DNA from 3 places in the Shewanella sp. 1311 genome. Region 3 is predicted to be linked to each of the others. Evidence: predicted binding sites of a transcription regulator. Region 3 holds the regulator's gene; each other region holds the start of a gene.
What was found. The regulator MetJ, encoded in region 3, represses methionine synthesis genes. The targets are predictions, from matches to a motif close to TAGACGTCTAGACGTCTA.

Region 1 (8,089 bases), 250 kb from region 3:
CGATATCAACTTTGCCTATGTCGATGCAGTGGGTAGCGATAACGAAGTTGATGTTGAGCAAGATGGCGCTCAAAACGAAGCCGTCATTTCCATTGCTGGCAACAATAATGCCGATGTCACTGCACTGCAAGATGGTGATCTTAACCTTATCGATTTGATTATCGACGGTGATGAAAACACTGCACAAATTGCTCAATCAGGTAACGGTAACTGGGTCGGTGGTGACGCAAGTAGCTCATTCGCAGTTAGCGGTGATAATAACAGCCTGTTGATCACTCAAACGGGTAATGACAACTTAGTATTAGGTTCTCAAGCAGGCAATAACAACAGCATCAGCGTTAATCAATCAGGCAATATGAACGTTGCTACTGTCGTGCAATACTAACGAGTGCAGTTAAGTCGTCACAGTTAAATTCTTTGGCTGTGACATTTAAACGACAATCAAACAAAAAGCGGGAATGTTTATTCAAACATTCCCGCTTTATTTATATTGATGAATCACTAAATGAGCTAGTCGTTATTAAAATCAACTGTCACGACAAAAGATTCATTACCAAAACCTTTCACTGACTAGCTGCATAACTCAAAGTGGGTCTGATAGGTTTGCGCCCAACGCAACAATTCAACACGATTACGGGACTGGGTTTTACGGAAGATAGAGGAAATGTGTGCCTTCACCGTATGTTCGCTGATGCACAATCGGTGGGCGATTTCTTTATTCCTTGCGCCACTCGACACAAATTGAATAATAGTGCGCTCACGGGATGTCAGCATCTGCAGCATAGCCACTGAATCGGAGGGCATCTCATTATTGCCATCGAGCTTTTGTACTACCCGACGGAACACCTTACTCAGTAGTGTTCTATCGTACCACAGCTCCTCTGCCACCATTTTACGTAAACCCGTCAACATCAAATCCAAACGTTGATCGGCAAACAACAGGCCACGAATACCGAGTAACATAGCCGACTCTTGATCTAAAGAGTCTCGCTCGACTTGGTACAGCGCCACGGGGAAATGTGATACTAAGCGTGAAGCCAGTAAAGGTATTCCCTTGTTATCGAGTGCAGAGCCTTTTTGGGTGATCAAATAGAAACTTCGACGACTTTTATCTAAATCCAATTCCGCCGCATGTTTAACGACGCGAGTTTTCAAACCTATGGATTCAGCGAGTAACGCTAAATGACATGGCGCCGCCATTTGGTGTAAAAAAACTAACTCATTAATTGTGCTCAATGACTCTCCTCCCTGAAAAGTATTATCTATTAGCAAAATGGTATGTTTGACCAGCCTCTTTAGTTTGATTTTTAAACATTCCATTAACCTAGTTGATTCTGACTAGTTAAAGACTGAAAAACATCACCCAAATGTACTATTCCCTCTTTAATCCTAGTAAGTTCGACTAACTGACCTAAGACAATTGGAATAACAGTAGAAAACACTATTGAGCTTAACCGACTCACGAAACCTAGTACTTTCAAACTATGAAGATATCAACCCAAAGTTGCAACAAAAAACTAACACCATAGTGTGACAGCTAAATGCCATCACACTCACGCCGAATGTTTTATGGAAGGATGAACTTATGATTCGAGCAGAAACAATCAGCAACTCAGTGCCACTAGCTCCTGAGTTTAAGTGCCGCTATTTGTTTATCTTGAAAACGAGACAATAAAACGAGTGCGACAATTGCGCCAATTAATGCCATCAACATATCTGATTGAGTGTCCCATACATAACCTTGGGTACCCAAAAAGGCTTCGGCGCCTTCACCTGTTGCCACGGCAACCCACCATTCGATGAGTTCATAGAAAGCCGAAAACGCGAGCACAAAACACGTGACTAAAAACGCACACCAAGCACCGGGTTTGACAGCTTGATTACGCAGCATAATTTCACGCGCTAACATGGCAGGGATAAAACCTTGCGCAAAGTGGCCTAACTTGTCGTAATTATTACGTTCTGAGCCCATCCAATGGGCAATAGTGTCGAATAATGGCACTTCAGCATAGGTGTAATGCGCGCCGACAAACAACACACAGCAATGGGCTAACACTAAAACATACACCAGCGGCGTTAATGGGAAGCGTTTGCGGGTAAAAAATAGCAGTGGCACAGCCACTAATGCGGGAACCGCTTCGAGCCACCAAGTGAAAGGATCTGCGGGATTTATCACCGACCACACGAGCACTAAGAGGTAAATAGCACACCACGCGATTTTGTTATTCAATGTTTCTTCCTCTTATGCGATATTGTTCTTAATTTAGAATATTAACTTTAGCCATCTAGCCCTCCACACTGAGTAAAAAAAGTGCTATTTTGGTGGGTGAAGGTTGTCAGCATATCATAAGAAACATTTCTATTAATTAGAGGGTACCCATATCATGGCGAAACATTCGCTGGACAAGGATAAGATCAAGATCCTGCTGTTGGAAGGCGTCCACCAATCTGCAGTCGATGTACTTGAGCGTGCGGGATACACCAACATCGAATACCACAAAGCCTCATTAGGCGATGAAGCATTAATTGAATCCATCAAAGATGCACATTTCGTGGGACTTCGTTCACGTACCCAATTAACTGCCGAAGTGCTGAAACGTGCCGAGAAGTTGATCGCGATCGGTTGCTTCTGTATCGGAACCAACCAAGTTGATCTTGCCACCGCCGAATCCCTTGGTATCCCAGTATTTAACGCACCATTCTCCAACACGCGAAGTGTTGCGGAACTCGTGATTGGCGAAATCATTATGCTGATGCGCGGTATCCCTGAGCGTAACGCCATCGCCCACCGTGGTGGCTGGATGAAAACCGCCGCTGGCAGCTACGAAGTGCGCGGTAAAACCTTAGGCGTAATCGGTTACGGCCATATCGGTACTCAGCTTGGTATTCTGGCTGAGACGCTGGGCATGCGCGTGGTGTTCTTCGATATCGAAGACAAACTGCCGCTAGGCAATGCACAACAAATTCATTCAATGGAACAATTGCTGGCGCAAGCTGACGTAGTGAGCTTACACGTACCAGAAACCCCACAAACCAAAGACATGATAGGCGCAGCTGAATTTGCGGCAATGAAAAAGGGTAGCATCTTTATCAACGCCTCACGCGGCACTGTAGTCGATATCGAGGCCTTAACAGTCGCACTCAAAGAGCGCCACCTTGCGGGCGCGGCGATTGATGTATTCCCAGTTGAGCCGCAATCGAATGACGATGAATTTATCAGCCCACTTCGAGGTCTTGATAACGTATTGCTGACACCGCATGTGGGTGGGAGTACTGCTGAAGCCCAAGAAAACATTGGTATCGAAGTCGCGGGCAAGCTCGCTAAATACTCAGACAACGGCTCGACCGTATCTGCAGTTAACTTCCCTGAAGTATCGCTACCTATGCATAAAGGCACCTCACGCTTGCTGCATATTCACCAAAACCGTCCAGGCGTGCTGATCAAGATCAACCAAGCCTTCTCGGAAAAAGGCATCAACATTGCCGCGCAATATCTGCAAACTACCGCTGAGATTGGTTATGTGGTCATGGAAGTCGACACTCACCAAGCCGAAGAAGCCTTAGTGGAGTTGAAAGCGATTGAAGGCACACTGCGTACCCGCGTGCTGTTTTAAGAGTTAAGCCCAATCGTATTAAGCGTTTCGGCTAAAGTACACAGACTAAGGCGCACATATCATTCACAGATATGTGCGCCTTATGCTTTTGAGCCAACAGGAATTCCGTTACAATCTAGCCTCTCACATCGCCTTCATTTTCAGGATCTCGCTATGACTATTTCAGTTTCTACGCCCCATTGGGATCTGGACGCTTCTTTGCCTCCACTCATGCTTGCCAACTTATCTCATATGGGCCTTATCAAAGTGGTTGGAGAACAAGGCCGCAGTTTCATCCATGGCCAAGTGACCACTGACATCAGCTCATTAGCCGATAACCAATGGCGCTGGGGCGCACATTGTGATCCAAAAGGTAAAATGCTGGCCAGTTTCAGGACCTTTGCCATCCAAGATGCGCTCTTTATGCTAATGCCAAAGGATGCCATCGAAGTCGATTTACCCCAGTTACAAAAATATGCCGTATTTAGCAAAGCTACCTTAAGCAATGCATCCGCTGAATGGACTCTGCTCGGGGTCGCCGGTGAACAAGCAAGCCAGTTCGTGAGCGAACATTTTGGCGACATTCATCAAGAATTCACGCCCATTGAACATGGCGCGATTTTAAAAGACGCTGACCGTTTCATTTTAATGTTAACCCCAGAAGCTGCTGCAGCTTTAGTGGCCAAATCAAAGCTGAGCGTATTTGATGCCAGTGCTTGGCAAGCGTTAGAAATTACCGCGGGTTATCCCAACCTTGCCGCCAGCCATGCCAGCCAATACGTACCGCAGATGTGCAATCTACAAGCGGTTAACGGTATCAGCTTCAACAAGGGCTGTTACATGGGACAAGAAACCATAGCGCGGATGAAATATCGTGGCGGCAATAAACGCGCCCTGTATATTTTGCATGGTCATACTAACCTGCAAATCAGCCCAGAGTCAGGCCTTGAAATCGCGATGGAAGATGGCTTCCGCCGTGGCGGCCATATTATTGAGTTTGTACAACGTGGCAACCAAGTGTTGTTAACTGCGGTGCTTGCCAACGATACCAGCAACGATACTAAACTGCGTTTTGCTGACGATAAGCAATCAAGCTTAACCATTCAAGCCCTGCCCTACTCATTAGACGAAGCATAAGGCTTTGATTTAATAACACGGTATAGAGATTGAAACAGAATAAAGGCGCCAATGGCGCCTTTAGCTTATCTTATACTCAAGCCCTCGAGCATTCGAGCATCAGTTTTCCAAATAAGTATCTCGAATAGCGATCGCCTCAGGCAGGATTTCTTTAAACATTTCCACCAGCTTAGGATCAAAATGTTTTCCCGCTTGATTGTCAAATAACTCCATCGTCGCTTCGATCGTCCAAGCCTGTTTATAGGGCCTTTGCGAAGTCAAGGCATCGAACACATCGGCAATCGCAGTGATACGCCCTTCAAGGGGAATATCCTCTCCCACCAAGCCATTAGGGTAACCTGAACCATCCCACTTCTCATGGTGAGTTAAGGCGATGCGACGGGCCATCTGCAATAACGGATCGCTATGTTCCCCGATAATTTCGGCGCCGATAGCGGCATGTTGCTGCATGATGCGCCACTCCTCGGCATCAAGCTTACCCGGTTTTTTCAGCACAGCATCGGGGGTGCCGATTTTACCGATATCGTGCATCGGCGCCGCATTAAAAATTAAGTCGCAGAAAGTACTAGGTAACCCAAGCTTTATCGCCAATATTCGGGCGTAGTGGCTCATGCGTACCACATGTAAACCTGTCTCGTTGTCCTTATATTCGGCGGCGCGGCCAAGACGGCGGATGATTTCGAAGCGGGTTTCTTCTAATTCGTGGGTACGTATTTTAACTTGTTGTTCGAGTAGGCGTTTTTGATCATAGAGCGCAAGATGGGTTTTAACTCGCGCCTTAACCACAGGCGCACTCACGGGCTTAGTGATGTAATCCACTGCGCCCAAAGCAAAACCTTGGGCTTCATCGGAGGATTCAGATAAAGCAGTCACAAAAATGATTGGAATATGGCTGGTCAGCGGATCTTGCTTTAGCAGCTTGCAGACCTCATAGCCATTCATTCCCGGCATCATCACATCAAGCAGAATTAAGTCGGGCCGCGACTTTGCCACTAAGGCTAACGCCCTTGGCCCGTCGATAGCCACTTTAACTTTATAGTCATCACCCAAAATACCGATCAAAATATCGATATTCTCCGGTGTGTCATCGACGACTAATATTGTTGCCTTTTCCATTAACAACTCCACTTCATGTCATGCGTTTGAATTCAGTGTGCTACATTTTTATCCTAACTGAGCAATGACATCATCAATCAAGTCGATCGCCTCATCAAACTGGTACTGATTAATCATAGACAAGGCAGGGCTTAACGCTTGCCACATTGCACTGCTCACCTGCGGCTTTAAGGCATCAATTTTTGCCACTGCGCTGGCATCGGCATCATCTAAGTTCTGCCGCAAGGCCTGTAATGCCGCCCTTAAATCTTCAGCAGATAATAAATCAACAGCTTGGGGTTCGGCTTGATTCACCGCTGCGGGTTTGGCGTATTCAATCGCATCGCAAATAGAAGCCACTAGCGGTTGAATCTGAACTAACTCATCTTCAAAGGGCGCATTCTCAGTTAAATGCAACTCAAGTAAACGCGCTAACTCCACCAATTTAGCCGAGCTTAAATTGCCCGCTAAGCCTTTAAGGGTATGGGCAATACGCACCGCATCTTCGATTTGATTCGCCGCGATGGCTTTGCGAACCTGTTCCACCACATTACGCTGACTGCTCACGAAACGATCAAATATGCGTTGATAAAGCCGCGTAGAGTGTTGCACCAGTTGCAAACCTCTATCGATATCCAGCTCTGGGTGCTCAGGCCACTTAAGCAATACGGTTTGTTCTGCACTATGGCCTGCCTCACCCTTAGTGTTACTCAATATCGATTGAGTAAAGGTATCTACTGCAACCGTGTCAGATGCGGGAGCGAGATATTTCAACAGGGTTTGATAGAGAACATTCACTTCTATCGGTTTGGCTATATGGTCGTTCATGCCCGCCCTGATGCACATGTCCCTATCGCCAGCCATCGCATTGGCAGTCATGGCGACGACGGGTAAATTTGCCAACTCAGGCCTTTTTCTTATCGCCTGAGTGGCTTGGTAGCCATCCATCACCGGCATTTGGCAGTCCATTAATACTAGATCGAAATGCTGCTGCGACAGTTTGTCTAAGGCGATTTGACCATTGGTCGCTATGGATAAAATAATCCCCACTTGCTCTAAAAACTCGCTGGCGACTTCGAGATTCATCTCGTTATCTTCCACTAATAGGATACGCTTCCCTTGCAGTGGCAATAACAACTGCGGAGCCAACTCTTCGGTGCGGCGTCTCACGGGCAATATGCCTTCGCGGCCAATCGCGTTCATTATGCCATCGAGTAAGCGTGAGGCGCTGATGGGTTTACTGATGTATCCCGCTAAAGCCAGTTGCTCAATTTGAGTGAGGAACTCATGATCCGCATGGGCAGAGACCATCAATATTTTGGGCTGAGGATGAGACTGAGGTTGTGATTGAGATTGCGACTGAGCCTGCAATTGGATTTGACGCGCGGTTTCCAGCCCATCCATGTTAGGCATTTTCCAATCAATTAACGCCACTTCATAGGCTTGCAATAAGCAGCGGCTTATTGCTTCTTCACCCGAGCGAACCGTATCGACCCTAAAGCCCATACTTTCGAGCGTAGTGCGCATAATATCTCTAGCAGTCGCGTTATCATCGACCACCAGCACAGACATGCCTTCAAGCTCTTGCTCGAGTACTAATTTCTGACCATCGGAAATGTGCAACTTGACCGTGAAATAGAAAGTGCTGCCATGACCAAGCTGACTTTCTACCCCTATCTTTCCGCCCATAAGTTCGACTAGCTGCTTACAGATAGCCAAACCTAAACCTGTGCCACCGTATTTACGGGTGGTTGAAGTATCCGCTTGGGTAAAAGATTTAAACAATTTTGCTTGCTGCTGCTCAGTTAACCCGATGCCGCTGTCACGCACGCTAAAACGCAGCACGACATCATCATCTTGCTGCTCAACTAAGCTTAGCGACAGCAAAACCTCACCGCGTTCGGTGAACTTAATGGCGTTATTCATCAAGTTAATCAACACTTGGCCTAATCGCAGCGAATCCCCTAACAGATAACGAGGCACGTTGGGCGCAACGGCGAACAATAATTCAATCTGTTTGTGGGCAGCTTTCTCAGAGAACATATCGCTGAGATCTTCCAACATAGTATCGAGCTGAAAAGGTACTGAATCTATATCTAACTTACCCGCTTCAATCTTAGAGAAATCCAGAATGTCATTGATAATCGACAGCAAAGACTGCGATGCCCGCTCAATCTTCTCTACATAATTCTTCTGTTTTTTATCTAATTCGGTCTGCAAGCACAGCTGGGACATGCCAATAATGGCATTCATTGGAGTACGGA
Region 2 (8,089 bases), 1.6 Mb from region 3:
GAACAGTACAGATGTCTGCCATGGCTTCCATTGACGCTTTCAAGAATTTACGTGGGTCAAATTCACTTGGGTGTTCCGCTAAGAACTTACGTACCGCACCTGTTGATGCTAAACGTAAGTCAGTATCGATATTCACCTTACGCACACCGTGCTTGATACCTTCAACGATTTCTTCTAATGGCACGCCGTAGGTTTCAGGGATCTGACCACCGTATTGGTTGATGATCTGTAACCATTCTTGTGGCACTGAAGATGAACCGTGCATCACTAAGTGAGTATTAGGAATACGCGCATGGATTTCTTTGATGCGGTCGATACGCAGTACATCGCCCGTAGGTTTACGGCTGAACTTGTAAGCACCGTGGCTAGTACCGATAGCGATGGCTAATGCATCAACATGAGTATCGGCAACGAAACGCGCCGCTTCATCAGGAGTAGTCAACATTTGATCCATGCTTAATGTACCCACTGCACCAATACCGTCTTCTTCGCCTGCTTGGCCAGTTTCTAAACTGCCTAAACAGCCGATTTCGCCTTCAACTGACACACCACACGCATGGGCAAATGCCACTGTGCGACGGGTGACATCGACGTTGTAGTCATACGATGCAGGGGTTTTGCCATCAGCCATCAAAGAGCCATCCATCATCACTGATGACATGCCTAATTGGATAGAACGCTGACAGATATCAGGATCGGTACCGTGGTCTTGGTGAATACACACAGGAATATCTGGGTACTGCTCAAGGGCCGCTGCCATCAGATATTTTAAGAACTGTGGGCGAGCATATTTACGCGCACCAGCAGAAGCTTGCACAATAACAGGGCTGTCTGTTGCTTCAGCGGCCTGCATGATGGCACGCATCTGCTCTAAGTTGTTAACGTTGAACGCAGGCACACCGTATCCATGTTCTGCCGCGTGGTCGAGTAGTTGTCGTAGGGAAATTAACGCCATTTTTTAACTCCAATAATAGGGTGACTGTCACATTCTGCAACGCTTGGTCACCGAGGTCACTATCGTTTGGATGGATTTTTATACCCGTATTCAGATAGATACCTTAAACAAGCACCTAAAATAAGTACCTGAAAAAATATCTAAAATAAACACGGGCGGTTTTTTTATAATTCTTTTATTTATTATCAAGCTTTGATGATATCAGAGCTTATCGCGGCGTCTTATGCGCCGCGTATTTTAAAACTTAATGATTAAGCGCCGCGCTTTTCTAACATAGCCACAGCCGGTAATTCTTTACCTTCGAGGAACTCGAGGAAAGCGCCGCCGCCAGTCGAAATGTAAGACACTTTATCGGCAATACCGTACTTATCAACCGCAGCCAAAGTGTCACCACCGCCTGCGATAGAGAAGGCTTTTGAATCGGCAATCGCTTGGGCGATACGCTTAGTACCTTCACCAAATTGGTCGAATTCAAACACGCCAACAGGGCCGTTCCACACGATAGTGCCTGCAGATTCGATGATTTTAGCTAGAGCTTCAGCGCTATCTGGACCAATATCAAAAATCATTTCGCCATCAGCAACTTCGCTAACTGATTTTAAGGTTGCCGCTGCCGTTGGGCTAAACTCGCCTGCCACTACTACATCGGTCGGCACAGGAATATCGGCGCCACGACTCTTAGCATTAGCCACTAAACGCTTAGCTTCGTCGATCAAATCCGCTTCATACAGCGATTTCCCGACATTGTAGCCCGCCGCTGCAATGAAAGTATTGGCAATACCGCCGCCAACCACTAACTGATCGACTATGCCTGAAAGGCTTTCTAGCACAGTCAGCTTAGTTGATACTTTAGAGCCACCGACAATCGCCACCATAGGACGCGCAGGGTTATCTAATGCCTTGCCTAAGGCATCTAATTCTTGCGCCAGTAATGGACCAGCACAGGCGATGGGGGCAAACATGCCAACGCCGTGGGTCGATGCTTGGGCGCGATGTGCAGTACCAAAGGCGTCCATAACATAGACATCACACAGCGCCGCCATTTTTTTCGATAAGGCTTCATTGTTCTTGCCTTCGCCCACGTTGAAACGCACGTTTTCGAACACAACCACTTCACCGACGGCTACGTCGACGCCGTCTAAATAATCCGTCGCTAAACGTACAGGGCACGACAAGGCTTTAGCCAAGTAGTCAACCACAGGTTGCATAGAATATTCGGGATTGTATTCACCTTCGGTCGGACGACCTAAGTGCGACATCACCATCACAGCGGCGCCTTTAGCAAGGGCCAACTCGATAGTCGGTAGAGAGGCGCGCAGACGTGCATCACTGGTGACGACGCCGTTGCTAACAGGCACATTGAGATCTTCACGGATAAGCACGCGCTTACCTTGTAGATCCAAATCTGACATATTGATAATTGCCATAGTAACGCTTCCTTTTATAATCAAAAAACAAACTGGTTTCACACATGGCCGGTATCAGTTTACTGCCGCTAGGCGCTCGACATCCCGTCGAATTGGCATATAACTGAGTGACCCACCGGTGAATAATCTACTTTTTATCAGCCTCGCTTGGCCGCGATCATCGCCAAACTCGTATCTAACATACGGTTGGCAAAACCCCACTCGTTATCGCACCACAACAGTAACTTCACCAGCTGACCGGCGCTGACACGGGTCTGGGTACCGTCAACAATACTGGATCGCGGATCATGGTTGAAATCACATGAAACCAAGGGCTCATCAGTATAACCCAAAATGCCGTTAAATCGCCCATTGGCGGCCGACTCCAGCACATGATTCACAGTGGCAATATCGACGGTTTTCTCAAGCGTCACAGACAAATCGATTGCGGTCACGTTGATGGTCGGTACGCGCACCGAAATCGCTTCAAATTTATCTTTCATGTGCGGCAAAATCCGCTCAATACCGCGGGCAAGCTTAGTGTCTACAGGGATAATCGATTGACCAGCGGCGCGGGTACGACGCAAATCATCATGATAAGCATCAATCACTTGCTGATCGTTCATCGCCGAATGAATAGTGGTAATGGCACCGCTTTTAACGCCGAAATGGCGATCGAGTACGTCGATCACTGGCACGATACAGTTAGTCGTACAAGATGCGTTGGAAACCACTGTGTGTTCGGCGCGGAGTAAATCGTGATTCACACCATAGACAATCGTGCCATCGACATCGGCTGAGGATGGATGGCTTATCAGCACTTGCTTAGCGCCAGCATGAATATGGGCTTCGCAGCTTTGACGATCGAGTAATACACCAGTTGCCTCATAGACAATGTCTATGTCCATTTCATGCCAAGGGAGTTTTGTGGGATCGGGCTCGTGGAGAATTTTTATCGCATCGTCGCCAATCAGCATGTGATCATCGACGAGTTTCACTTTGTGCGCAAACCGACCGTGGGTGGTGTCGTACTGGGTCAGATGAATAATGGCTTCAGGTTTAGCTAATTCATTAATCGCGACAATCTGTATTTGCTGCCGTTTTCCTGACTCGTACAAAGCACGAAGAATAGAGCGGCCGATACGGCCATAACCATTGATAGCGACTCGGATCATTGAGGTCTCAATTTCCTCTAAATACAAAAACGGCCTGCAAAAGATTGCAGGCCGCATTATACAGATTAACACTTAAAAAGTTTAACCTTTTGTATTGAATCTAATCCCTTGAGCGATTAGCCCAATGATTTTGCAGCATTCAGCACATTTTCAACGGTGAAACCGAAGTGATTCAATAACACGTTACCCGGCGCTGACTCACCAAAAGTGGTCATGCCAACAACAGTGCCTTCAAAACCGACGTACTTGTACCAGAAATCGGTATGCGCCGCTTCGATAGCCACACGTTTAGTCACAGCGCGTGGTAATACCGATTCTTTATAAGCGGCATCTTGCTTATCGAACTCAGTTGTCGATGGCATAGAGACTACGCGAACTTGTTTACCTTGCTCAGTTAATGCAGCCGCAGAATCCATCGCCAATTGTACTTCGCTACCGGTTGCGATCAGGATCAGTTCTGGTGTACCCGCACAGTCTTGCAGTACATAAGCACCTTTAGCCACGTTAGCTAATTGCTCAGCGGTACGCGCTTGGGCTTTGAGGTTTTGACGGCTGAAAATCAGTGACGTTGGCGCATTGCGACGTTGAATCGCAGCTTTCCAAGAAACCGCCGTTTCTGCCGCATCACATGGGCGCCATACAGCCATATTTGGCGTCATACGCAGGTTAGCTAATTGCTCAACTGGCTGATGCGTTGGACCATCTTCACCTTGACCGATAGAGTCATGGGTATAAACGAAGATGTTTTGAATGCCCATCAGCGCCGACATACGAACTGCGTTACGGGCGTATTCCATGAACATCATGAAAGTTGCGCCGTAGTTGATGAAACCACCATGCAGCGAAGCACCGTTCATAATGCCGCTCATGCCGAATTCACGCACGCCGTAGTAAATGTAGTTACCAGCTGGATCGTCTTGAATACCTTTAGAACCTGACCACAGTGTCAAGTTAGAACCCGCTAAGTCAGCAGAGCCGCCTAACAGTTCAGGTAACATAGCACCGAAAGCACCGATGGCATTTTGTGAGGCTTTACGGCTCGCAATACCTTCGGCTTTGTCCTGTGATGCTTGCACGAATGCCTGCGCTTTTTCTTCAAAATCAGCAGGTAATTCACCTTTTAGTACACGGCGCTCATATTCAGCAGCCAGTTCTGGGTGAGCTGCGCTATAAGCCGCAAACTTCTCGTTCCATGCTGCTTCACGGGCAGCACCGGCTTCTTTGGCATCCCAACCGGCATAAACGTCAGCAGGGATTTCAAACGGTGCGTATGGCCAGCCAAGGAATTCACGGGCTGCTGCGATTTCCGCATCGCCTAATGGCGCGCCGTGGCAATCGTGGCTGCCAGATTTGTTGGGTGAACCAAAACCGATAATTGTTTTGCAGCAAATCATGGTTGGTTTATCGGTCACCGCTTTAGCCGCTTCGATAGCAGCACGGATTGCCGCGCTATCATGACCGTCAACACCGGCAATCACATGCCAGCCGTAAGCTTCAAAACGCTTTGGCGTATCATCGGTGAACCAGCCTTCAACATGGCCATCGATAGAAATACCGTTGTCATCCCAAAATGCGACCAGTTTGCCTAGACCTAAAGTACCGGCTAATGAACAGGCTTCGTGGGAAATACCTTCCATCAAACAGCCGTCGCCGACGAAGCAGTAAGTGTAGTGATCAACGATATCGTGACCATCACGGTTAAACTGTGCCGCTAAGGTTTTTTCAGCAATCGCCATACCGACTGCATTGCTGATGCCCGCGCCGAGTGGACCCGTTGTGGTTTCAACACCTGGGGTGTAACCGTATTCTGGGTGACCCGGGGTTTTTGAATGCAATTGACGGAACTGTTTCAGTTCTTCGATTGGTAATTCATAACCTGTCAGGTGAAGTAAAGAGTAGATCAGCATTGAACCGTGACCGTTAGAAAGGACGAAACGGTCTCTATCTACCCATTTAGGATTGGTCGGGTTGTGCTTAAGGAAATCATTCCACAGCACTTCAGCAATATCTGCCATACCCATTGGGGCGCCGGGATGGCCTGAATTTGCTTTTTGAACTGCATCCATACTTAACGCACGGATTGCGTTTGCGAGTACTTTACGGGAAGACATGCTCTCTCCTGCTTGTTTGTGGGGTCTAGCGGGCAATTTGGATGCATATTTTCCCCTACATGCCAGTGTGACGCAAACTAAAATTATCATTCACTCAGCAAAAGATGGCCGAATCGTAAACTCGCAGAAACAAACTAGTCACTTTACTGGCGTTTACTTGAGTCGGCCTCGCAAGGATCACTTGTAATGGAGAAATAAATTTCTCAAAAAAAGAGTAAACTTAATGCTATGAAATATAAGTAAAATAACCATTTCAAGACTGAACATAGTCGTTTTCAGGTCACAATCTGAGAGGATTTTTTCTCACTGGGGGTGATCGGCAATCGGATTTAAACTAAAATAGCCGTCTAGATGTAGATGCTTCTACACGTTTGAATGCTAACGACGAGATTTTCCTACTATGGCAAAGCACTTGTTTACTTCTGAGTCGGTCTCAGAAGGTCATCCCGATAAGATTGCAGATCAGATTTCTGATGCTGTGCTAGATGCAATTCTGGCTCAAGATCCAAAAGCACGCGTGGCGTGTGAAACTTATGTCAAAACTGGCATGGTATTAGTCGGTGGCGAAGTCACGACTTCTGCTTGGGTTGATATTGAAGAAATCACCCGTAAAACGGTGCGTGAAATTGGTTATACCCACTCAGATATGGGTTTTGATGCAGACTCGTGTGCGGTATTAAACGCCATTGGTAAGCAATCACCTGATATCAATCAAGGTGTAGACCGTGCTGACCCTGCTGAGCAAGGTGCAGGCGACCAAGGGTTAATGTTTGGCTATGCCAACAACGAAACCGACGTCCTCATGCCAGCGCCTATCACTTATGCCCACGCATTAGTGAAGCGTCAGTCTGAAGTGCGTAAAAACGGCACCCTGCCTTGGTTACGCCCAGATGCGAAAAGCCAAGTCACATTTGCCTATGATGATGGCAAAATTGTCGGTATCGATGCTGTCGTATTGTCGACTCAGCACAGAGATGACGTTTCACAAGCCGACTTAATTGAAGGCGTGATGGAAACCATCATCAAGCCAGTATTACCGGCTCAATGGCTAAACAAAGACACTAAGTTCTTTATCAACCCAACTGGTCGTTTTGTTATCGGTGGTCCAGTAGGCGATTGCGGCTTAACCGGTCGTAAGATCATCGTTGATACCTACGGCGGCATGGCCCGTCATGGTGGTGGCGCATTCTCTGGTAAAGATCCATCAAAAGTTGACCGTAGCGCGGCATACGCTGCCCGTTATGTGGCAAAAAACATCGTTGCAGCAGGTCTTGCTGATCGCTGTGAAATCCAAGTGTCTTACGCTATTGGTGTGGCAGAGCCGACTTCTATCAGCATCGAAACCTTCGGTACGGGTAAAGTGTCTGAAGATTTGTTGATCAAGTTAGTACGTCAACACTTCGAACTGCGTCCATACGGTTTAACGGCCATGCTAGATTTAGCTCGTCCGATTTATCAAGCGACCGCCGCTTATGGCCACTTTGGTCGTAATGAATTCCCATGGGAAGCGACGGACAAAGCTGAAGCACTGCGCGCTGACGCGGGTCTATAATCGGTTTCGATTAAAACCCGTTAAGATTGCAAAATATAAAAACCGCTACCCAGCGGTTTTTTTATGCCTGCAATTTGGTTCCCCAAAGCAAGATAATGGTATCTTCAGTTGTGCAGCATTCATTGTCATTGTTTCCCCTATGACTCACCACCTCTTTGTTTAACAAAAAGCGTCCCTGAGGGCTCAACTAAAAGATCCTGTTTTAGAAGGTCACAGGTGCAACAATACCAATCTTTGCCAACCTTTTCGCTGATAGCTTAACTAAAAAGCTATTGCCCCAAAGTGTGTTTCGCAGTTCAAAAGAGGAATTGGCCAAGTAAAGCTTTGCCTATAGAAAAGTTGATGGTTCGACTTAGAAGTTAAGTATCCCATCTTTTCGTAGCTTGAGTGCTTTAATCAAAATCAAAGTCGTGGGGCTTCACCCCACACCCGACCAAGGAGGACTGCTCGTCCTATCCTCCTTGGATGCTCCAAGACGCCCCCAACGGAGTTGAAAGCCCCTTGTGCTCATTGACAAATTTGCTATCGCTTCCGAAGGATGCGTCCCTGCACCTGCGAAAGCTAGTCGGTCATCCATGACCGAACTCACGCAATTTGTCTATTCGCCCTGCGGCAACTCCGAGGGGAGGTGTATTCCTTGAAGTTTTGAGTCGTTAGATAGCGATTCATCAGCAAAAAATAAGCGCTAAAAATGAGAAAGCTAAAACGATATCAAGTGATTAGTGTCAAAGCTGTATAAAAAATAGCTACCGCAAAAAAGTAAATTCCTATAGCATCATTTATACCCATTTACACGGATGTAGCTGCGGCCATATTTGAGATTTAGTCAACAAACGATTTATGCCCTGCAAACAGCGCAGCGCATAAATACTAAGACGTTAAGGGGCTTT
Region 3 (8,089 bases):
AAATTGATCTAAGGGAATATCGGCCAAATCGGCTGGCACTAATGAGCGTAATTCAATATCTTCAAGCTCGATTTCAAGGCCAATTTCACGGGCCAAAATGAGCAGTTTACGCTGCATATCACGACCAGACAGATCGTCGCGGGGATCAGGTTCAGTGATACCTAAGCCTCTGGCTTCAATCACTAATTCAGAGAAAGGCTTGCTGGTATCGTATTTCTCAAACAACCAACACAAGGTGCCAGAGAAAATCCCGCCCACGGCTTCAACGCTATCACCGCTGTTACGCAGATCATTTAACGCATGTTGGATAGGCAAACCCGCGCCACAGCTGGCGTTATAGCGCCAAAATAAACGACGATTACCCAATTGCTGCTTTAACTCACGATAGAAAGGCAGTGGACCCGAGCCTGCGAGTTTATTCGCGCTCACCACATGGATGCCGCGCTCGAATAGCTCTGGATATTGCAGCGTCAAACTGGCGCTGGCACTGATATCTAAGGCCACCAGCTCATCGCAGTTAACCCGTTCTAATTGTTCGAACAAGTGCTCGTACTGCCAAGGCGTAGCCTCGGTATTAAACTCAGTCTGCCACGCGGCAAGATTAATGCCTGTGGATTTAATCAAGGCTTTACTCGAACTGACTAAACCGACTAACTCAACGCTGGCTTCGAGTTCATGATCCAGTGATGGCGACACCGACTTAAATAAATCGACCCAAGCCTCACCTATGTTGCCCACGCCGAGCAGTAAGACGCCAATGCGTTTACGCGGCCCAGCGCAGCGGCGGTGTACCTTTTGGGTTAACAGATTCACCTGCGACTGGGGCACCAGCGTCACTAAACTTAAGTCACCACTAAACAAAGGTTTAGCATCACGACTTAATAAACGAGCAAAACTGCGGCGATAATGTTCTGCATCGGCACTGACTAACGCCACTAGGCCGAGATCTGTGTTGATCTGTTGTTCGCTGATCCCTAATGCTTGTGCCTCGGCATCGAGCAATCTTTGCACTTGTTTTTGATTTTCAGCGGTATAGGCAAGCTCAACCCTTTGATGGGCAGAGGTCCAATGGGCCAATGGCGTTAAACCCGCGGCAATCAATAAATCTAATAAACGAGTTAACTCTCCCGTAAGCTTAAAGCCGAACAGCACAACAGCATTGAGGTTAGTCACCACAGGTGCGCTCGCCGACGAACTATGGGGCGCAATCAAGGTAAAGTCGGTGTGTGATGCATAACTTGAGCGCACCGCTAAACTCACTTCGGTATTAAACAAAGGCTGCAAAGTGCGCGAATGCAATACTGGCGAGCCTAAACGCGCTAAGCGGTCAGCTTCGGCAAGTGACATGCTTTTGAGTAATTTAGCATCGTTGATCTTATTCGGGTCAGCGTTGAACACCCCTTCCACATCGGTCCAAATGGTCACGCGCTCAATATCGGCAAGGCTGGCAATCAAGCTGGCACTAAAATCTGAACCATTACGACCAAGTAATAAAGTATCGCCGCGCTCGTTAGCGCAGATAAATCCTGTGATCACTAGTCGTTCATTGGGATGTGCGGCCAATAGCGCTTGTACTTTAGCGCGGGATTCTTGCACCCGAATTTGCGGCACGGCGGCTTCATCGGCCACTAAAATTGAACAGGCATCCACATGGCTTGCCGCCACACCAGATTCGCGCAGCAGCGCCGCCATCAGGCGCGCCGACCAACGCTCGCCAAAGCTCACCACATGGTTAACTTGGTATTCGTTACGTTCGTCGAGGGACAATAAACTGATGAGTTGCGCCTGATCTGTCGCCAAACGCTCGCGCAGATCGCGGGCTTGTTCGTTCGACAATAACTGCTCTACCAACCCTTGTTGGTAGCTGGTCAGCACTTGTAATTCTTCTTGCCACAGCTGACCCGCATCACGCAGCGCTAATAATTTATACAGGAAATTCGTGCTCTTACCCGCCGCAGAGACCACCACAAGGTCATCGCTATGACCGTGGGTTAACAGGATATGGGCGACTCGACGATAACAATCGGCATCCGCTAAACTGGAGCCACCAAATTTATGTAAGTGACAACGTGCCATCTATTATTCCTCTACTGACAAGCCGCAACGGCGGCTAATCCTGCTTGAATATCTGCAACTAAATCGGCGGCATCTTCAATACCCACCGATAAACGCAATAGGGTGTCTTTAATGCCTGCCTCAAAACGCGCCTGCGGCTCCATGGCTCTGTGGGTCATAGTGGCGGGCACGGCCACTAAACTTTCGACGCCACCTAAACTTTCCGCCACGCTAAATAAGCTAAGTGCACCTAAAAAGGCCACGACTTCGGCCTCGCCGCCCTTGAGCTCAAAACTCAGCATAGCGCCAAAGCCTTTTTGTTGCTTGGCTGCAATGGTGTGACCAGGGTGATCCGCAAGACCAGGGTAATAAACTTTGCTCACCACAGGGCTTTGCGTCAATACCTCAACAATGCGCTGGGCATTGGCTTGATGTTCACGAATTCGCACCGCTAAGGTGCGTAGGCCGCGCAGGGTTAAGTAACTATCAAATGCCGATCCCGTTAAGCCTAGAGTGTTCGACCACCAATGTAAGCTTTCGCCGATTTGTGCATCTTTAGCAACCACAGCGCCGCCAACCACATCGCTGTGACCATTGATGTATTTAGTGGTGGAGTGGATAACGATATCCGCGCCTAATAATAGGGGTTGTTGCAATATCGGCGATAAAAAAGTGTTATCGACCACCACCAGCGCGCCGACCTCATGGCTCGCCTTGGCAATGGCTTCGATATCCACCACACGCAATAGCGGGTTAGACGGGGTTTCGAGCCACACCATCTTAGGATGTTGCCCGATAGCGGCGGCTAACGCTTGGCTGTCGTTTTGATCGACCACAATCAACTTAAACTGGCCTTTCTTCGCCAAGTTAGTAAATAAACGGTAAGAACCGCCGTAACAATCATGGGGCACCACCAACAGGTCATCAGGGCCGAGCAATGTGGTCACTAGGGTGATGGCCGCCATGCCAGTGCATGTCACTATGCCAGTGGCGCCCTTTTCTAATTGGGCTAATGCTTCACCTAAAATGCAGCGCGTTGGGTTGCCTGAACGACTGTAATCGAATTCGCGGGGATTTTTATGACCATCGAAGGCGTAATTAGTCGACAAATAAATCGGTGGCACAACTGCACCATATTGAGTATCGCTTTCGATACCCTGACGCACTGCCAGTGTGGCTAATTGACGCTCTGCCATGGGTGGACTCCTAAATTCGGTAGACTGATAGAGATGTCTGGACGTCTAAATGTACCTAAGCCCAAGGCCATCGTCAATAGGCGTGAAGACGTTTAGACGTCTGAACATAAAGAAATCTGTTTGCAATCACAAAGAAATAGTAGCAATAATTTGACTGTTCTTTGTAAGGGTTTAAAATCTGCCCCGAATTTAGCGTTATAACAGGTGAGTCAATGACTGAATGGAATGGGGAATACATCAGCCCCTATGCTGAACATGGCAAGAAGAATGAACAAGTAAAGAAAATTACTGTGTCTATTCCGCTCAAAGTGCTTAAGGTCCTTACGGACGAACGTACGCGTCGTCAGGTCAATAATTTGCGTCACGCCACCAACAGCGAGCTGTTGTGTGAGGCATTTTTGCACGCCTACACTGGCCAGCCATTGCCTAACGATGAAGATCTGTCAAAAGATAGCCCAGACAGCATTCCCGCCGAAGCCAAGTTGCTGATGGACGAGATGGGGATCGAGTGGGAAGACATGGAATAGCGACTTGTCGCTTTCAAAGTCATATCACAGTGCTCATCAATAGGGATCGTTAACGATCCCTTTTTGTTTATATGGAATCCTATGTTTTCTCTAATAGATCCACAGACACTCGCCTTAGCCTCGCTGGTCGTGTTTCTTGGCGCCTTAACCCAGAGCCTGATTGGGTTTGGCCTAGCGGTTGTCGCCAGTCCTTTGCTGTATATCGTCGATCCGCAGCTCGTACCTGCGCCTGTTATTGCTATGGGTTTCTCCATCGCCCTGCTGACCTTAGTGCGTGAGCGTGGTCATTTAGAATTCAATGGCTTGCAATATGCACTTATAGGTCGCGTGCCCGGCGGTTTTATCGGCGCGAGTCTGTTGCTGTTTGCACCTCAGCCCATACTCGGGTTATCCATCGCCGCCATTGTAGCGGTCGCGGTGATCCTTAGCCTGTATAAATTCAGCCTACCCGTGAATAAGAAAACCCTCTTCGGCGCGGGTGTCGTCTCGGGGATTTTCGGTAATATTGCTGCTATTGGTGGTCCGCCGATGGCGATTCTATTGTCAGGCAAAGACGCTTCGCAGTTTCGCGCCGCCCTGTCGGCCTTCTTCATTTTTAGCTCCACCATAGCTATGGTCATTCTGGCGATCACTGGTTTATTAGAATTGAAGCACCTGTGGCTGTCGTTACTATTGCTGCCTTCAGTACTTTTAGGGTATTTAGTCGCGGGGCGATTGGTAGGCCGTGTCGATAAAGAGAAGACAAAAATGGCGACCTTAGTCCTGTGCAGTATCAGCGCCTTAGTGCTAACGGTGAAGTCGGTTATCGAACTCTTACCCCAATAAGCGTCCTGCTTGTACTGGCAAACCTTCTCAAAATTCAAACAATAAAAAAGCACTGACATTGTCAGTGCTTTTTCTTTATCTATCAATATGTAAAGTCAACTTACACTCAGCTTAAATAGCTTTGCCCTGCATACACAATAAAGTGTCTTAGCGCGAGCACGCCGGTTAAACTCGCGCAGGCCACCATGATCATCGCGCCCTTAGTGTGGCGAGTTGCTGCGGGTAACAACATGAACAGCAATGGAATACCAAAACCAATCCCGACGACGCCAATCCAGAACACGCTTGCCCATAGCCCAGAGGTTAACGACGCTAAAGCCGCAGCCGCTGCGCCGCCCTTGAAGTACAAGGCGCAGAACAACATGAACAGGAACAGGATTTCAATCGCCATCACAGGCAATTCTAACCCGTGCATCTTAGCCAAAGTCTTATCATGGCTATCGGTCTTAAACAGCAAGAGTGCCAGTACCGCATTTGCCGCAGCGCCCGCCGATAAACCCGACACTAAAAACAGCGCAGGCAGTACCGCAGTGTTGAGCATAGGGTAAGCATTCATCGCCGAAATTAAGAAGCCAGTGTAAGCCCCTACACCAATGGCAAGGACAAACAACAATACTTCAATCAGCTTTCGAAATGGCATAAGTAACTTAGCGATGGGCGTTAAGAAACCCAAACCCCATTTTGGTAAATCATCCCGCAGCACAATAATGGCGTACGCAAAGGCTAAGGGAGAATACGCCAGTAGCGCCAGCACTCCAATGGCCATCACGGACTGGAAGTTATAGTGAATTAAGATCAGCCAGAAGTGGAAGGGTTTGGTTAAATCAAACACTAAGCAAGCTAGACCTAAGCTAATCGCCACAGGCCCAATAATGGCTGCCGCCTTAAGAATGCTGCTTTCAGCTCCCGCGCTGAGTTCCTTATTCGCCCAGCGTAAACCAATGCCAATCAATAAACTGCCCGCGGATAACCCCGCCATAAACAGGTAAACGGCAATGACCCAGTGCCAAGTGATAGGATCATATTGCGCCATGTCGCCCCAAGTATTGTTCATAATCAAATCCCCCCTCTTTTGGTAGGAACGCGATATACCCTAGGTTTAGTGCCTAAATGGGTTTTATCTTGGTATGTGATTTTAGTGTTGAGCATGATGGCCACGTCACTCTGCGGATCATTGGCATCACCAAACACTAAGGCATCGGTTGGACACACAGTCACACAAGCAGGCTCTTCGCCCCGCGCTAAACGACTGTCTTTACAGAAGTTACACTTATCCGCCGCCTTGGTTTCTGGGTTCATAAAGCGCACTTTGTAGGGGCACGCTGCCACACAGTACATACAGCCGACACACTTCTCGGTATGGATAGAGATAATGCCGTCTTCACCCACATAGGCTGCGCCCGTTGGGCATACCTTAACGCAGGGCGCATCTTCACATTGCTGGCAAGATACCCTGTGATATTTGAAATGCAGATTGGGCATCTCACCAAAGGGGCCTTCCACACGCACTTGCAGACGAGTAACGCCTTCGGGTACGCCATTTTCACTGCGACACGCCACGTTACAGGCTTGGCAGCCGATGCACTTATTCTCGTCGTGCACCATTACATATCGTTTATTCATTTAAGCCTCCGATTAGCGCTTTACCAGCGTGACGCCCGTGGTGTGCACAGTCATGCCACACACAGGAGCCGTCACGTGCGGCAGTAAGTTACCGCAGTGGACACCTTTGCCCGTTGCTCTGACCAACTCTTTGTTTTTAGAACCAAAGCCCATGTAAGCAAACACAGTATCTTGGCGAATGCCCGGCGTGACTAAGGCATGGCCTTCTTCTGTGCCAACACTGCTGGTGAGGCGGATTGGGTCGCCATTACTGATCCCTAATTTGCCCGCAGTAACAGGGTGAACCCACACAGCGTTATCCGACATAAGGTTAGCGAGCATAGGCACATTGTGGGTGGCGCCATTGGTGTGCACCGCCACTTTGCCTTGGATAAAGTACAGCTCATCTGCTTTTTTAAGATGCACTTCGCGGAACTTGATCCCCCCACGGCCCGGTGCCATGGCTTCCACTTTCGCGGAAGTGAGTTCAATCTTGCCACTCGGGGTTTTAAAGGTGAGTGCACTGGCGTAAGTGCCGTCGTCATCCATTGGCCGTGCGCCTGGATAGGCTTGAGTGAAATCATTCACCATCTTGGCTTCGCGCAGCATGAGCGGTTTACCAAAACTCACAAAACCTTCGTCTTTGATACGGCGCAGCAGGTCAGTGTCGCGGTTCACCTGCAGCATTTGTAGGGTTTCCATGTTTTCCCATGGATAGAACTCGCCAAGGCCCATAGCCACACCCACATCCTTAAAGATCTGCCAAGAAGGCTTAGTATCACCTAAGGTTTCAACCACACGTTGGCGCACATAATAGGCGGGATTTTTACCGGATTTATCAGCAATTTCTTCATCACGTTCAAGATAAGTCGATTCAGGTAAAATCACGTCCGCATAGGCGGCGGTTTCGCTGATATACACATCACACACGGCGATAAAGTCGAGCTTTTTCATCGCTTCAACAACGCGTGCTCTGTCTGTCATGGTTTGCATTGGGTTAGTGCGTGACATCACCCAGCCGTGTAACTGGTAAGGCACAGCGCTTAAGGTAGCATCGAGAATGGTTTGGTAGACGCCGCCCGATGTCCACATCATGGCGTACTGTTCTTCCACTTGATCGATTCGTTTCGCTGCTGGTTTTGGCATGTCTTTCACGCCGGGTTTGGCCAATACGGGCGCAACCGCTTCACCGGCAAGCTTGTTGTAATCACTGGGTTTCTGGCCGATATAAATCCCGCCCTTACGCTCAATATTACCAATCAAGACGTTGGCGGCGTACAGGGCGCGGCGCATCTCAAACTCTTCGGTGGTAAAGGTGGCTCTGTGACCAAAATCGACCACGGCATGGGGCGCTTTAGCGGCATATTCGTGGGCGATGCGGCGAATGTCTTTGGCAGGTACATCGGAAATGGTTTCGGCCCATTCAGGGGTATAAGCTTTCACTTCGGCGGCAAAGGCTTCGAAGCCTTCCACATAGCGCGCGACGAATGCCTTGTCGTAAAGATTATCTTCAATCAATACATGGCATAACGCCAAGGCGACGGCCACGTCGGTTCCGGGGCGAATGGCATACCATTCATCGGCTTTATCGGCCACGACGGAGAATCTTGGCTCGAAGACCACCAGCTTGGCACCTTTGTCCATTTGCGCCGCCATCATGCCGCGGGTTTCGGACATATTGATGCCTTCGTACAGGTTATGGCCGAAGTTAATGATGTATTTAGAGTTACTTAAATCTCGTTTGACCTTAGTGCCAAAAATAGCCTTAGCGGCAATTTCATAACCACCAGGGCAAGTCGAAGCGTGGGTAAAGATATTGGGACTGCCAAAGGCGGTCGCGAGGTGAAACAAATGCTTTTCTTGTGAGCCCGATTTTGACGAGAA

Region 1: serA (phosphoglycerate dehydrogenase) is a predicted target of MetJ. The motif match lies at 2,279-2,296, and genes of this name have one in related genera.
Region 2: metK (methionine adenosyltransferase) is a predicted target of MetJ. The motif match lies at 5,988-6,005, and genes of this name have one in related genera.

Annotation. Positions count from the first base shown of each region.
Region 1 is NZ_CM181686.1:3,511,699-3,519,787, reverse strand. Features, by position in the region: gene AC5YB3_RS15725 (curlin) at 1-385, shown strand, start outside; gene AC5YB3_RS15720 (helix-turn-helix transcriptional regulator) at 571-1,236, opposite strand; gene AC5YB3_RS15715 (DUF2238 domain-containing protein) at 1,622-2,230, opposite strand; gene serA (phosphoglycerate dehydrogenase) at 2,385-3,614, shown strand; gene ygfZ (tRNA-modifying protein YgfZ) at 3,768-4,730, shown strand; gene AC5YB3_RS15700 (response regulator) at 4,830-5,846, opposite strand; gene AC5YB3_RS15695 (PAS domain S-box protein) at 5,895-8,089, opposite strand, start outside.
Region 2 is NZ_CM181686.1:1,666,412-1,674,500, forward strand. Features, by position in the region: gene fba (class II fructose-bisphosphate aldolase) at 1-955, opposite strand, end outside; gene AC5YB3_RS07580 (phosphoglycerate kinase) at 1,207-2,382, opposite strand; gene epd (erythrose-4-phosphate dehydrogenase) at 2,520-3,536, opposite strand; gene tkt (transketolase) at 3,653-5,647, opposite strand; gene metK (methionine adenosyltransferase) at 6,048-7,199, shown strand.
Region 3 is NZ_CM181686.1:3,266,569-3,274,657, reverse strand. Features, by position in the region: gene AC5YB3_RS14735 (bifunctional aspartate kinase/homoserine dehydrogenase II) at 1-2,076, opposite strand, end outside; gene metB (cystathionine gamma-synthase) at 2,088-3,251, opposite strand; gene metJ (met regulon transcriptional regulator MetJ) at 3,464-3,778, shown strand; gene AC5YB3_RS14720 (sulfite exporter TauE/SafE family protein) at 3,860-4,603, shown strand; gene nrfD (NrfD/PsrC family molybdoenzyme membrane anchor subunit) at 4,710-5,657, opposite strand; gene AC5YB3_RS14710 (4Fe-4S dicluster domain-containing protein) at 5,660-6,226, opposite strand; gene phsA (thiosulfate reductase PhsA) at 6,239-8,089, opposite strand, start outside.